DNA from 4 places in the Cellulomonas endometrii genome. Region 4 is predicted to be linked to each of the others. Evidence: predicted binding sites of a transcription regulator. Region 4 holds the regulator's gene; each other region holds the start of a gene.
What was found. Region 4 encodes HrcA, which represses chaperone genes, less so after heat shock. Its sites were predicted from a motif close to TTNGCACTCGNNNNNNNCGAGTGCNAA; they were not measured.
Positions count from the first base shown of each region.

Region 1: the regulator HrcA is predicted to act here: its motif matches at 2,053-2,079, upstream of QNH85_RS17045 (Hsp20/alpha crystallin family protein).
Region 2: the regulator HrcA is predicted to act here: its motif matches at 978-1,004, upstream of groES (co-chaperone GroES).
Region 3: the regulator HrcA is predicted to act here: its motif matches at 1,228-1,254, upstream of QNH85_RS12515 (FmdB family zinc ribbon protein).

Region 1 covers NZ_CATKPC010000020.1:24,389-27,395, reverse strand. Annotated here, with positions in the region: gene metE (5-methyltetrahydropteroyltriglutamate--homocysteine S-methyltransferase) at 1-1,421, shown strand, start outside; gene QNH85_RS17045 (Hsp20/alpha crystallin family protein) at 1,495-1,956, opposite strand; gene QNH85_RS17040 ((deoxy)nucleoside triphosphate pyrophosphohydrolase) at 2,119-2,553, opposite strand; gene QNH85_RS17035 (YeiH family protein) at 2,680-3,007, opposite strand, start outside.
Region 2 covers NZ_CATKPC010000007.1:154,441-157,447, forward strand. Annotated here, with positions in the region: gene QNH85_RS10070 (class I SAM-dependent methyltransferase) at 1-913, opposite strand, end outside; gene groES (co-chaperone GroES) at 1,145-1,441, shown strand; gene QNH85_RS10080 (WhiB family transcriptional regulator) at 1,660-1,962, opposite strand; gene QNH85_RS10085 (MerR family transcriptional regulator) at 2,328-3,007, shown strand, end outside.
Region 3 covers NZ_CATKPC010000011.1:332-3,338, reverse strand. Annotated here, with positions in the region: gene QNH85_RS12525 (molybdopterin molybdotransferase MoeA) at 1-375, opposite strand, end outside; gene QNH85_RS12520 (5-formyltetrahydrofolate cyclo-ligase) at 520-1,158, shown strand; gene QNH85_RS12515 (FmdB family zinc ribbon protein) at 1,330-1,686, shown strand; gene QNH85_RS12510 (SAF domain-containing protein) at 1,917-2,600, shown strand; gene mscL (large conductance mechanosensitive channel protein MscL) at 2,642-3,007, shown strand, end outside.
Region 4 covers NZ_CATKPC010000006.1:78,680-81,686, reverse strand. Annotated here, with positions in the region: gene dnaJ (molecular chaperone DnaJ) at 1-903, opposite strand, end outside; gene hrcA (heat-inducible transcriptional repressor HrcA) at 996-2,027, opposite strand; gene QNH85_RS08620 (MFS transporter) at 2,114-3,007, opposite strand, start outside.

The DNA.
Region 1 (3,007 bases), on a different contig from region 4:
TCGACGGCCACAACGTCTGGCGCGCCGACCTCTCGGCCGCGCTCGGCACGCTCGAGCGTCTGGAGGGCCTGGGCGCCGCGCAGGTCGCGGTCGCGACCTCGACGTCGCTGTTCCACCTCCCGCACGACGTGGAGGAGGAGCAGCAGCTCGACCCGACCCTGCGGTCGTGGCTGGCGTTCGCGGACCAGAAGGTCGGCGAGGTCGTCACCCTGGCGACGGGCCTGACCGAGGGCCGCGAGGCCGTGCACGCGGAGCTGCTCGCCGCCGCCGACGCCCGCCGGAGCCGCGCCGAGGCGCCCGGCGTCGTCCGCCCGGAGGTCCGCGACCGGCTCGCCGCGCTGCCCGCCGACGCGTTCCACCGCGGGCCGTTCGACGCCCGCCGCGACGCCCAGGCCGCCCGCCTGCGCCTGCCGGCCCTGCCCACCACGACGATCGGGTCGTTCCCGCAGACCCCGGAGATCCGGGTGGCCCGCGCCGCGTTCGGCCGCGGGGAGCTGACCGCCGCGCAGTACGAGGACGAGATGAAGGCGGAGATCCGCCGCGTCGTCGAGCTCCAGGAGGAGATCGGCCTGGACGTCCTCGTGCACGGCGAGCCCGAGCGCAACGACATGGTGCAGTACTTCGCCGAGAACCTCGACGGGTTCGACGTGACGCAGCACGGCTGGGTGCAGTCCTACGGCTCGCGCTGCACCCGCCCGTCGATCCTCTGGGGCGACGTGTCGCGCCCGGCACCGATCACCGTGCCGTGGACGACCTACACGCAGTCGCTCACCCCGAAGCCGGTCAAGGGCATGCTCACCGGGCCGGTCACGATCCTCGCGTGGTCGTTCGTCCGCGACGACCAGCCGCTCGCCGACACCGCGAACCAGGTGGCGCTGGCGCTGCGGGACGAGATCGCCGACCTCGAGGCCGCCGGCACCGCGATCGTCCAGGTCGACGAGCCCGCCCTGCGGGAGCTGCTGCCGCTGCGTGCCGAGGACCACGCCGCCTACCTGGACTGGTCGGTGCGGTCGTTCCGCCTGGCGACGTCGGGCGTGCGGCCGGACACCCAGATCCACACGCACCTGTGCTACTCGGAGTTCGGCGAGGTGATCGGCGCGATCGACGGCCTGGACGCCGACGTGACGTCGATCGAGGCGGCCCGCTCGAAGATGGAGATCCTGGCCGACATCGCCGCCGAGGGCTACCCGCGCGGCATCGGCCCGGGCGTCTACGACATCCACTCGCCGCGCGTGCCGAGCGAGGCGGAGGTCACCGAGCTGCTCTCGGAGGCCGTCCGCGCGATCGACCCGGCGCAGCTGTGGGTGAACCCGGACTGCGGGCTGAAGACCCGGCGGTACGCCGAGGTCACGCCGTCGCTGGAGCACATCCTCGCGGCGACGCGCACGGTGCGGGCGGGCCTGGCGGTGCCGACCGCCTGACGGCCCCGGACGCGACGACGCCCCGGTCTCCCCGCGCGGGGGACCGGGGCGTCGTGCGCGCCGTGCCGCCGGCTCAGGCGTTCGCGTGCTGCTCCGGCTGCGACGCGTCGGCCCGCTGCTCGATGGTCGCCGGTGTCCCACCGGTGGTGACCTCGATGCGGCGCGGCTTGGCCTCCTCGGCCACGGGGATGGTGAGCGTCAGCACGCCGTCGGCGTACGACGCGGAGATGGCGTCGAGCGCCAGGCCGCGGCCCACGGTCAGCTGCCGCGCGTAGGTGCCGACGGGGCGCTCCTTGGCGAGCCACTGCACGCCGTCCTCGGTCCGCGCCGTGCGCTGGGCGCGGATGGTGAGCGTGCGGTCGTCCACGTTCACGTCGATCGAGCCCGGGTCGGCTCCCGGCAGGTCGACGTGCAGGACGTAGTGGTCGCCGGCGCGGTACAGGTCCATCGGCATGGTCGCCGCGGCCCGCTGCGAGCCGAGCACCTGGTTCATCAGCCGGTCCATCTCCTGGAACGGGTCGAATCGCGTAGCCACAGCCCGTCACCTCCTCCGAGCGATCGGGCCCCGGACGGTCCGGGACCGCGGTGCTGTCCCGGGCCTGGTCGGCCCGGGAGGGCTACGAGACATGTTTTAGCACTCTCGTGTGGTGAGTGCCAGATCGGTCCCCGGGTGTTCGCTCAGAGATGAACGCGCTGGTCAGGCGCTGCGGACGTCGCCCTCCACCCGTCGCCCGAGGGCGTCGACGATGCGCACGTCGGCGTCCAGCCACGGCACCGTGAGCCACTGACCGCGCGGCAGCCAGCGCAGCGCGTCGTGCTCGACCAGCGGCTCGGGCGTGCCGGCGACGACCTCCGCGAGCCACAGCCGCATCGTGTACCGCTCGCTCAGCCGCCAGCACCCGTCGTCCGGCCCGGGCAGCTCGTCGCCCAGGCCCACGCGGACCCCGAGCTCCTCGCGCAGCTCGCGGTGCAGGGCGTCCTCGGGCGCCTCGCCGGGCTCGACCTTGCCGCCGGGGAACTCCCACCGCCCGGCGAGGCTGGCGGGCGACCGCCGCCGCGCGGCCAGCAGCTCCGCGGGGGCGTCGAGGTCGTCGACGATCGCGGCGGCCACGACGAGCACGGGGAGGTCCATGCGGAAAGTCTGCCAGCGCGACATGTCCTGCGCGTTGCGCCGTCGCGACGCCCCGGGTGGAACGTTCGAGCGGACACGTCGTGGGCGTGTCGGCCGGAACCGTCCACCCGGGAGGCAGCGGGCGGGTCAGGCGACCAGGACGAGGCCCGCCAGGCTGACGGTGGCCGCGACGAGCGTCGACGCCGCACCGAGCGCGAGCGGCCGGCCGCCCGTGCGGACCAGCCGGCCCAGGTGGATCTGCGTCCCCAGCGCGGTCATCGCGGCGCCGAGCAGCAGGGTGGTCACGGGCTTCACCGCCGGCAGCACCGCGTCGGGCAGCACGCCCGACGACCGCACGGCCACCGCCACGACGAACCCGACGACGAACAGCGGCACGAGCGGCGGCCGTCCGGCACCCGGCCGACCCGCGTCCGGCGGGGCGGACGCCCGCCGCGCGACCCCGACCCCCGCGACC
Region 2 (3,007 bases), on a different contig from region 4:
GCCGTCCCTGCACCTCGGCGGCGGCCTCGGCGACGAGCCCGGCGCGGATCACCGCGCCGTCCGGCTCGTAGAGGTACGCGCCGACGTCGCCGACGGGCGGGTGCGCGTGGGCCTCCGCGTCGCCCGCGCGCAGCACCGCGGACCCGCCGCCCGCGCCGAGCAGCAGCGCCGAGCGGCCGGGGCCGTCGGGGGCCAGCGGGCCGAACCACAGCCCGAGCTCCACGACGTCGCCGTCGACGGACACCCACTGCGCCTCGGCGTCGTGCGGCAGGGCGCTGTGCGGGACGCCGGGCCCGAGCTTGAGCCCGAGGGCCGGCACGCGCTCGCGCAGCGCGAGGACCGCGTCCAGCGGCGGGGAGTACGCCGCCGGGTCGTGCACCCGGCTGCCGCCCGCGGTGCGGCGGGCGGGGTCGGCGTAGACCCCGTCGACCCCCTCGGCCGCCAGGTCGAGCGCGAGCCCGTCGCCGTGCCGGACCTCGGCCTCCGGGAAGTGCCGCAGGTTCACGGTGGCGAGCGCGGCGGTCGTCTCGTCCGCGTCGACCGCGAGCACCCGCAGCCCCACGCCCGCGAACGCCATCGCGTCGGCGCCGATCCCGGAGGTCACGTCGGCGACGCGCTGCACCCCGGCGGCGACGTACCGGCGGGCGTGCCGCGCGGCGACCACGAGCCGGGTCGCCTGCTCGAGGCCGGCGGGCGTGAACAGCATGCCGTCGGCGAACTCGCCCAGCTTGTCGTGCGCGCGGGCCCGCAGGCGCGACTGCGTGAGGGCGGCGGCCACCAGGTCGGCGTCGAGGCCGTCCTTGCGCAGCCGCTCCGACAGCGCCATCGCCCGCGCGTCGTCGTACGGCGGCAGGGCCGAGAGCAGGGCCCAGCCCTCGGGGCTGAGGAGCTTCGCGAGGCCGGACTGGTCCATCCGGCGATCCTCGCACGGGCGGCCCCTGCAGCGCCGACGCGCCGGCCGGACGTCCCCCGCGATGCTGGCACTCGCCTTGACCGAGTGCTAACCGCTTCCTAGAGTGCGTGTTGGCACTCTCCCAGCGAGTGTGCCAGCGCACCGCACGGCTGCCGGCACCCGCGACGACGGCCGGCCGGACGGGGCGACAAGGACATCAGGCAGCACTCACACGCGAAGGGGAGGTCCGCTGTGTCGGTCTCCATCAAGCCGCTCGAGGACCGCATCGTCGTCAAGACGCTCGAGGCGGAGCAGACGACCGCCTCCGGTCTGGTCATCCCGGACTCCGCGAAGGAGAAGCCCCAGGAGGGCGAGGTCCTCGCCGTGGGCCCGGGCCGCATCGACGACAACGGCAACCGCGTCCCGCTGGACGTGGCGGTCGGTGACAAGGTCATCTACAGCAAGTACGGCGGCACCGAGGTCAAGTACGACGGCGAGGAGTACCTCATCCTCTCCGCGCGCGACGTCCTGGCGATCGTCAGCAAGTGACACCGCCCGGGCCGTCCACGACGTGACGGCCCGGTGACGCACGACGAGGCCCCCTCCGCACGCGGAGGGGGCCTCGTCGTCGTGTCAGGCGGCCGGAGCGGTATCGCACCGCTGTGCAGTCGCCACGGTGGGCGGCCCGTGCCTCGGGCCCGGGCTCAGGAGGACGCGACGGCCACCGCGGTATCCCACCGCTGCGTGGCCGTCGCGAGGTAAGTGGGTCAGACGACCTCGGCCCGGGTGCGGCCGGCCCGGCTCGCGAGCAGGGCGGAGCGCTCGTCCTCGGACAGGCCGCCCCAGACGCCGTACGGCTCGCGCACGGCGAGCGACTGCTCGCGGCACTCGTTGATCACGGGGCAGGTGGCGCAGATGGCCTTGGCCGCCTCGGCGCGGCGACGGCGGGCGGCGCCGCGCTCGCCCTCCGGGTGGAAGAACAGGTCCTGGTCGGCGTCCCGGCAGGCGCCCTGGTACTGCCACTCCCAGAGCTCCATCACGGGTCCCGGAAGGCGGGAGATCTCGGCCATGTGGTCCTCCGTCCCTGCGACGGCGTGTGCCGTCGGGTGAATCGTGCTGTCCGACAGTCCGGCCGCTTCCCTTGGGACCGAGGTCCCTGGCGCGGCGCTGAACTGCACTGATGAGGACAGTACAACCGAGTCAGCAGTTGTTCAAGACCGTGTCGCCATCCGATCTGACGCGGTTGGGTGGCGAATCGCTTCAGGGCGCGACGGCGGTGGTCCGCAGGTGACGCGCTTGGTCCCGTCGCGCTGACCGGATCGGCCGGCACGATGACGCGGTTGGCCCCGGCGGGCCGCGCTGGAAACCGCGCCAGATCCCCGGCACAATCGACGGCAGAGCGCGCGGGGCACACCGCGCGGACGAGACGGGCGAGATGCACAAGACCGAGGACGGCGACGTGACCGGCGGCCAGGACGGCCGGCCGGAGGGCACCGCCCGCCCGGACGACGACGCCCACCCGGACGCTGTCGCCCGCCCGGACGCGGTCGCCCACTCCGACGACGCCCGTCCTGGTGGACCGGCCGGCCCGGGGAGCCCGAACGACCCGGCGGACGCCGCCGCCGACCCCGCGAGCGGCCCGACGCTGACCGTCGCCGCCGTGGCCGGGCGGCTCGGCGTCGCCCCCGCGACCCTGCGGACCTGGGACCGTCGCTACGGCCTGGGGCCGTCCGAGCACACCGCGGGCGCGCACCGCCGGTACAGCGCGGCCGACCTGGCCCGCCTCATGACGATGCGGTCGCTGACCCTCGACGGGGTGCCGCCGTCGGACGCCGCGCGCGTCGCGCGGGAGAGCGCCCCCGTGCAGCCGGCCCCGGTGTCGGACGTCGCGGCGGTGCGGCACCTCACCGCCGTCCCGGACATGGTCGACGGCTCCGGCGGCTCCGGCGGTGATGCGCGGCCGGCCGACGCCGCTGGTCAGGGACCCGCAGCCCGGCCCCAGCACCCCGCCACCCCGACCGCCGTCATCGACGCCGCTCTGCGGGCCGACGCCGCCGAGGTCACGCGCCTGCTCGCGCTGCCCCCGGACGGCGACCTCGCGCGCTGGTGGTCCGA
Region 3 (3,007 bases), on a different contig from region 4:
GTGCAGGGTGACGCGGACCGCGCCCCGGTCGGTGTCCTCGGCCGCGACGACCGCGTCCGCGCCCGCGGGCACGGGCCCGCCCGACGCGATCCGGACGGCCTGGCCCGGTGCGAGCCGCAGGGCGGCGGGGTCGCCGGCCAGCACGTCGTGCGCGACGGGCAGGACGACCGCGGCGCCCGGGCCCTGTCCCCGCAGGTCCGCGGTCGCCACCGCGTACCCGTCACGCGCCGCGACCGGCAGCGGCGGGACGTCCGCGGGGGCCATCACGTCCTCGGCGAGGATGCAGCCCGCCGCGTCGGAGAGCACCACGTCGAGCGGGGCGACGGGACCGACCGCGGCCAGCACCGCCGCCAGCTGGTCCTGGACGGATCTCATGTCGGCATTCTGCCCGGCGGCCGGTCCCGGGCGCGCACGCAGCGCCGCGCGCCACCAGCGCGGGCGCCGGCGGGACCGCCCGACGGGGCGCCGCTCCACCCTTTGGTCCTACCGGGGCCCGTACGAGTTTGCGAGACTGGGGCCATGAGCACCGCTGCCCAGCCGTATCCCCACGCGTCCGACGGCAGCACGGTGACCGAGGTGAAGGACGAGTTCCGGGCACTGCTCCGGGCCGCTCGGCAGGCACGGTCCCCCCGACGGCGGGCCGAGGCGGCGCAGGCGCTGGTGGCGGTCGTCGAGACGATCCCGGTGCTCGAGGACGCCCGCTGCGTCGCCGTGTACGCGGCCCGGCCGACCGAGCTCGACACGGGGCCGCTGCTCGACGCGCTCGACGCCCGCGGTGTCGAGGTGCTGCTCCCCGTCCTCGGCGCGGGCCTCCAGCGTGAGTGGGCCCGGTACGCCGGCCGCGACGACCTGCTGCAGCGCGCGCCCGGCCGGCCGCCGGAGCCCTCCACCCCGTCCCTCGGCGCCGACGCGCTGGCGAAGGCCGACGTGATCGTGGCGCCCGCGCTCGCCGTCGACACGTCCGGGACCCGGCTCGGCCAGGGCGGCGGCTGGTACGACCGCGCCCTCGCGCACGCCCGCCCCGGCACGCCGGTCATCGCGGTGGTGTTCGCCGAGGAGCTGTACGACGCGACCGTCCGGCCCCTGCCGCGGCAGCCGCACGACCGCACGGTCGACATGGTGGCGACCCCGGAACGCTGGCTGCCGCTCGGCGGCTGAGCGTCTGCGGGACGACCGCAGGCCGCCGCCGGGCGCCCGCCGCGGGAATACCGGGCGGGCTGCGTATCATTGGCACTCGGCAGCGGCGAGTGCCAGGGACGCAGGAGGGCGTGAGCCCCCCGGCGACCGGGCCCGCCGGCCATCCGGTCACGTCATCCGCGGGAGACAGCAGTGCCCACCTACGCCTACACCTGCACCGAGTGCGGCCACGCGTTCGACATCCACCAGTCCTTCAGCGACGCGGCGCTCACCGAGTGCCCGAGCTGCGGCGGCCGGCTGCGCAAGGTGTTCTCCTCCGTCGGGGTCGTGTTCAAGGGCTCGGGCTTCTACCGCAACGACTCCCGGTCGAGCAGCACGTCGACCACGGGGGCCGCGAAGTCCACCTCGGGCGCGTCGCCGTCGGCCGGCTCGACCTCGGGTAGCTCCTCCTCGGGCGACGCCGCGAAGCCCGCCGCGTCGACCACGACCTCGTCGTCCTCGACCGCCGCCTCGTCGAGCAGCAGCGCCGCCAAGCCCGCCGCGGGCTGACGGAGTCGCGCCGGCCGCCGGTGCTGCCCAGCGGCACCGGTGCCCAGCGACACCGGTGCAGAGCGCCACCGGTGCAGAGCGCCACCGGTGCCACGTGACCGCGGTGCCGAGGCGCCGCTACCGGCTGATCAGGCGGCGCCGATGCGCCCCCAGGGCGTGACGGCACGCGTCGTCCCCAGCACGACGCCCGGGATGGGCCCGGTCGGCCGGACGCCGCCTAGCGTCGCGGCATGTCCCTCACCGACCGGCTCCCCCTGAGCTCCCGGCGGCGGCTGCGCGTCCTCGCGTGGCGCGCCCGCCGCCCGGTCGCGGCCCTGTGCGCGGGGCTCGCCGTGCTGCTCGCGGTCGAGCGCCTGCGCCCGCCCGACCCGCCGACCGTCGAGGTCGCCGTGGCGGCACGCGACCTCGCGCCCGGCACCGCGCTGGACGAGCACGACGTGGAGCTCCGCCGCGTGCCGGAGTCGCTCGCGCCCGAGCCGCTCCGCGAGGGCGCCGTCGACCTGGTCGGGCGGCGCACCGCCGTCGCCGTCCCCGAGGGGCTCCCGATCGCGGCCGCCCTGCTCGCCGAGGAGTCGGCGACGGGGCCGCCCGGGACCGTCGTGGTCCCGGTCCGGTTCGCGGACGCCGGGGTCGCGGGCGTGCTGCGTCCGGGAATGCGGGTCGACGTCGTCGCCGCGGCCGTGGTGGAGGGCGCCGAGCCGATGCGGCTCGCGAGCGGGGCGGTCGTGCTGTCCGGGACCGGTGACGGCACGCCCGCCGACGAGGACGCCGGAGCGGGGGGTGGTGGGCTGCTCGGCGGCGGCGAGGGCGCGGAGGACGACGTCCCGGTGCTGCTCGCGGTCACCCCGGAGGAGTCGGTGCACCTCGGGGGCGCCGCGGGCTCCCGGGTGCTCGGGGCGGTCATCGTGGGATGATGCGGCCATTTCGCCTCAGCACCCCGGAGGATCCGACGCCCATGAGCGACGTACTGAACAAGGGCCTGCGCACCGCGACCGACCGGGCGCGTGGGCTGGCCGGTGTGCTGCAGGGCTTCAAGGACTTCGTCTCCCGCGGGAACGCCGTCGAGCTCGCGGTCGGCATCGTCATCGGCGCCGCGTTCACGTCGGTGGTGGGCGCTGTGCAGAACGGGTTCATCAGCCCGCTCATCGGGATGCTGTTCGGCAAGCCGGCGATCTCGTGGAAGGTGGGGCCGGTCAACGGCTCGACGATCGACCTCGGCCTGATCGTCAACGCGCTGATCCAGTTCCTGCTGACCGCCGCGGCGATCTACTTCCTCATCGTCCTGCCGCTGAACAAGCTCGCCGAGCGGCGCAAGCGCGGC
Region 4 (3,007 bases):
CTGCGCGGGCTGGGTGCCCGGGCGCAGGTCGACCTCCTGCGGGCCGTCGAGCGTGTCGAGCGTCAGCACGGTGCCCAGCGCGGCGGCGGTCATGGGGACGTGCAGGGTGCAGTGCAGGTCGTCGCCCTCGCGCAGGAACGTGTCGTGCTTGCGCTCCCGGACCTCCAGGTAGACGTCGCCGGCGGGGCCGCCCGCGGGGCCGACCTCGCCCTGCGCGGTGAGCTTGATCCGGGTGCCCGTGTCGACGCCGGCGGGGACGTCGACCTCCAGGACGCGGCGGGAGCGGACGCGGCCCTCGCCGGCGCACTCGGTGCAGGGCTCGGGGATGACGGTGCCGAACCCGTGGCACGCGGCGCACGGCTGGGACGTCATGACCTGGCCGAGGAACGACCGGGCGACCCGCTGGACGGTGCCGCGGCCGCCGCAGACGTCGCAGGTGCGCGGCGACGTGCCCGGGCGGCAGCAGCTGCCGTCGCAGGTCGGGCAGACGACGGCGGTCTCGACCGGGACCTCGCGGTGCGTGCCGAAGGTCGCCTCCGCCAGGTCGATGTCGAGCCGCACCAGGGCGTCCTGGCCGCGGCGGGCGCGCGGGATCGGGCCCCGCTGCGCGCCCGCGCCCGCGGCGGCGCCGAAGAACGTCTCGAAGATGTCCTGGAAGCCGAAGCCCCCGCCCATGCCGCCGCCGGGGGACGACGGGTCGGCGCCCATGTCGTACATCCGGCGCTTCTCCGGGTTCGACAGGACGTCGTAGGCGCGGGACACGTCCTTGAACCGGTCCTCGGACGCCGCGTCCGCCCCGGCCACGTCGGGGTGCAGCTCCCGGGCCAGCCGGCGGTACGCCTTCTTGATCTGCTCGGGCGAGGCGTCGCGGTCGACGCCCAGCACCTCGTAGTAGTCGCTCACTCGTCACTTCTTCCTGCGGGTCGGTCGCACACGTCGACGCGGGTCGGTGGCACCGGCGCGCGGCCGGGCGGGGGCTGGGTGCCGGTCGGGGGTCACCCGGCGAGGATCCGGGACAGGTAGCGGGCGACGGCGCGGACCGTCGCGATGGTGCCCGGGTAGTCCATGCGCAGCGGCCCGACGGACCCGATCCGGGCGACGGACGAGCCGCCCCCGTCCGGGCCGCCGTAGCCGGTGGTCACGAAGCTGGTCTCCACGAGGCCCTCGTGCTGGGTCTCGCGGCCGATGCGGACCGACACGGCGGCCTCGTCCTCGGCCATCTCGGTGAGCAGCCGCAGCAGGACCACCTGCTCCTCGAGCGCCTCCAGCACCGGGCTGACGTTCCGGGCGAAGTCGGCGCCGCCGCCGCGCACCAGGTTGGCGGTGCCGGCGAGCACGACGCGCTCCTCGCTCTCCCGGGCGAGGGTGTCCTCCACCACGCCGACGACCCCGCGCACCAGCGCGGCGTCCCCCGGCGCGAACGCGTCCGCGAGGCCGGCGAGCACCTGGTCGAGCTCGGCCAGGCGACGGCCGGTGGCCATGACGTTCAGCTGGGCGCGCAGCCGGGCGACGACCATCGCGTCCAGCGGCTCCGCCAGCTCGAGGGTGCGCTGCTCGACCCGCCCGTGGTCGGTGATGATGACGACGAGCAGGTGCCGGTCCCCCACCGGGACGAGCTCCACGTGCCGCAGGGCCGTGCGCCGCAGCGACGGGTACTGCACGACCGCGACCTGGTGGGTGAGCTGCGCGAGCAGCCGCACGGCGCGGTCGACCACGTCGTCCAGGTCGGCGGCGTCCTCCATGAACGTCTCGATGGCGCGGCGCTCCGGGGCGGACAGCGGCTTGACGGTCGCGAGCCGGTCGACGAAGAGCCGGTAGCCCTTGTCGGTCGGCACCCGGCCGGCCGAGGTGTGCGGCTGCACGATGTAGCCGGACTCCTCCAGCGCCGCCATGTCGTTGCGGATGGTCGCCGGCGAGACGCCGAGCGAGTGCCGCTCGACGAGCGCCCGCGAGCCCACCGGCTCACGGGTGGCGACGTAGTCCTCGACGATCGCGCGCAGCACGTCCAGCCTGCGGTCCTCGCTCATCGCACCTCCCGACGGCCCGACCCGGTGCCTCGGACACGGCCCTGAGCGGCCGTCCGGGTAGCACTCACCTGTCCCGAGTGCCAATTCTACTCGGCCGCGGAAGCCCTCGCCGCGTCCCGCCGCCGCGCGACGAGGTCGACGACGCCCACGACGAGCGCGACGGCGACGAGAGCCACCGTGATCAGCAGCGCGCGGCCGGCCGCCACCGACCCCTCGACCCCCGACGCGAGCGCCGAGTAGTAGGTGGACAGCGCCACCGCGACGCCCAGCGCGCTGCCCACGCGCTGGCCGACCTGGAGCATGCTCCCCGCCACCCCCGCGCGGTCCAGCGGCACCCGCGCCAGCGTCAGGGTCTGGTTCGGGGCGATGACCAGGCCGCTGCCGGCGCCGGCGACCATCTGCGTGGCCGCGACCGCGAACGCCACCGCCGGCGGGTCGACGAGCCGGATCATGAGGTCCGTGCCGACCAGCCCCGCCAGCACCAGGACGAGGCCGACCACCACCAGGCCGCGGCCGCGCTCCGCCACCAGCCGCCCCGACTGCTGCGCCGCGACCGCCGAGGCGATCGCGAACGGCATGCCCACCAGGCCCGCCTGCAGCGGCGTGAACCCGGCGATCTGCTGCAGGTACAGGGTCGTCACCAGGAACACGGCGGTGAACCCCGCGAAGTACGCCATCCCGAGCAGGGCGCCGTTCCGGAACGCCGGCTCCCCGTACACCCGGGGGTCGAGCACCGCCGCGCCCGTGCTCCGCTGGTACCGCCGCTCCCACAGCACCGTCGCCACCGCGAGCACCGCCGCGACGGCGAGCCACCACCAGCGGCCCGGGTCGTCCCCGTCCCCGCCCGTCGTCGTGACGAACGGCACCATCACCGCCGTGGTGGTCAGCGCCACGAGGGCCAGGCCGGGGATGTCGAGCCGGGGCCGGCCGTCGGGCCGCGCGATGCCAGGCGGTGCCCCGGCCGCGCGGCGCGGCAGGAA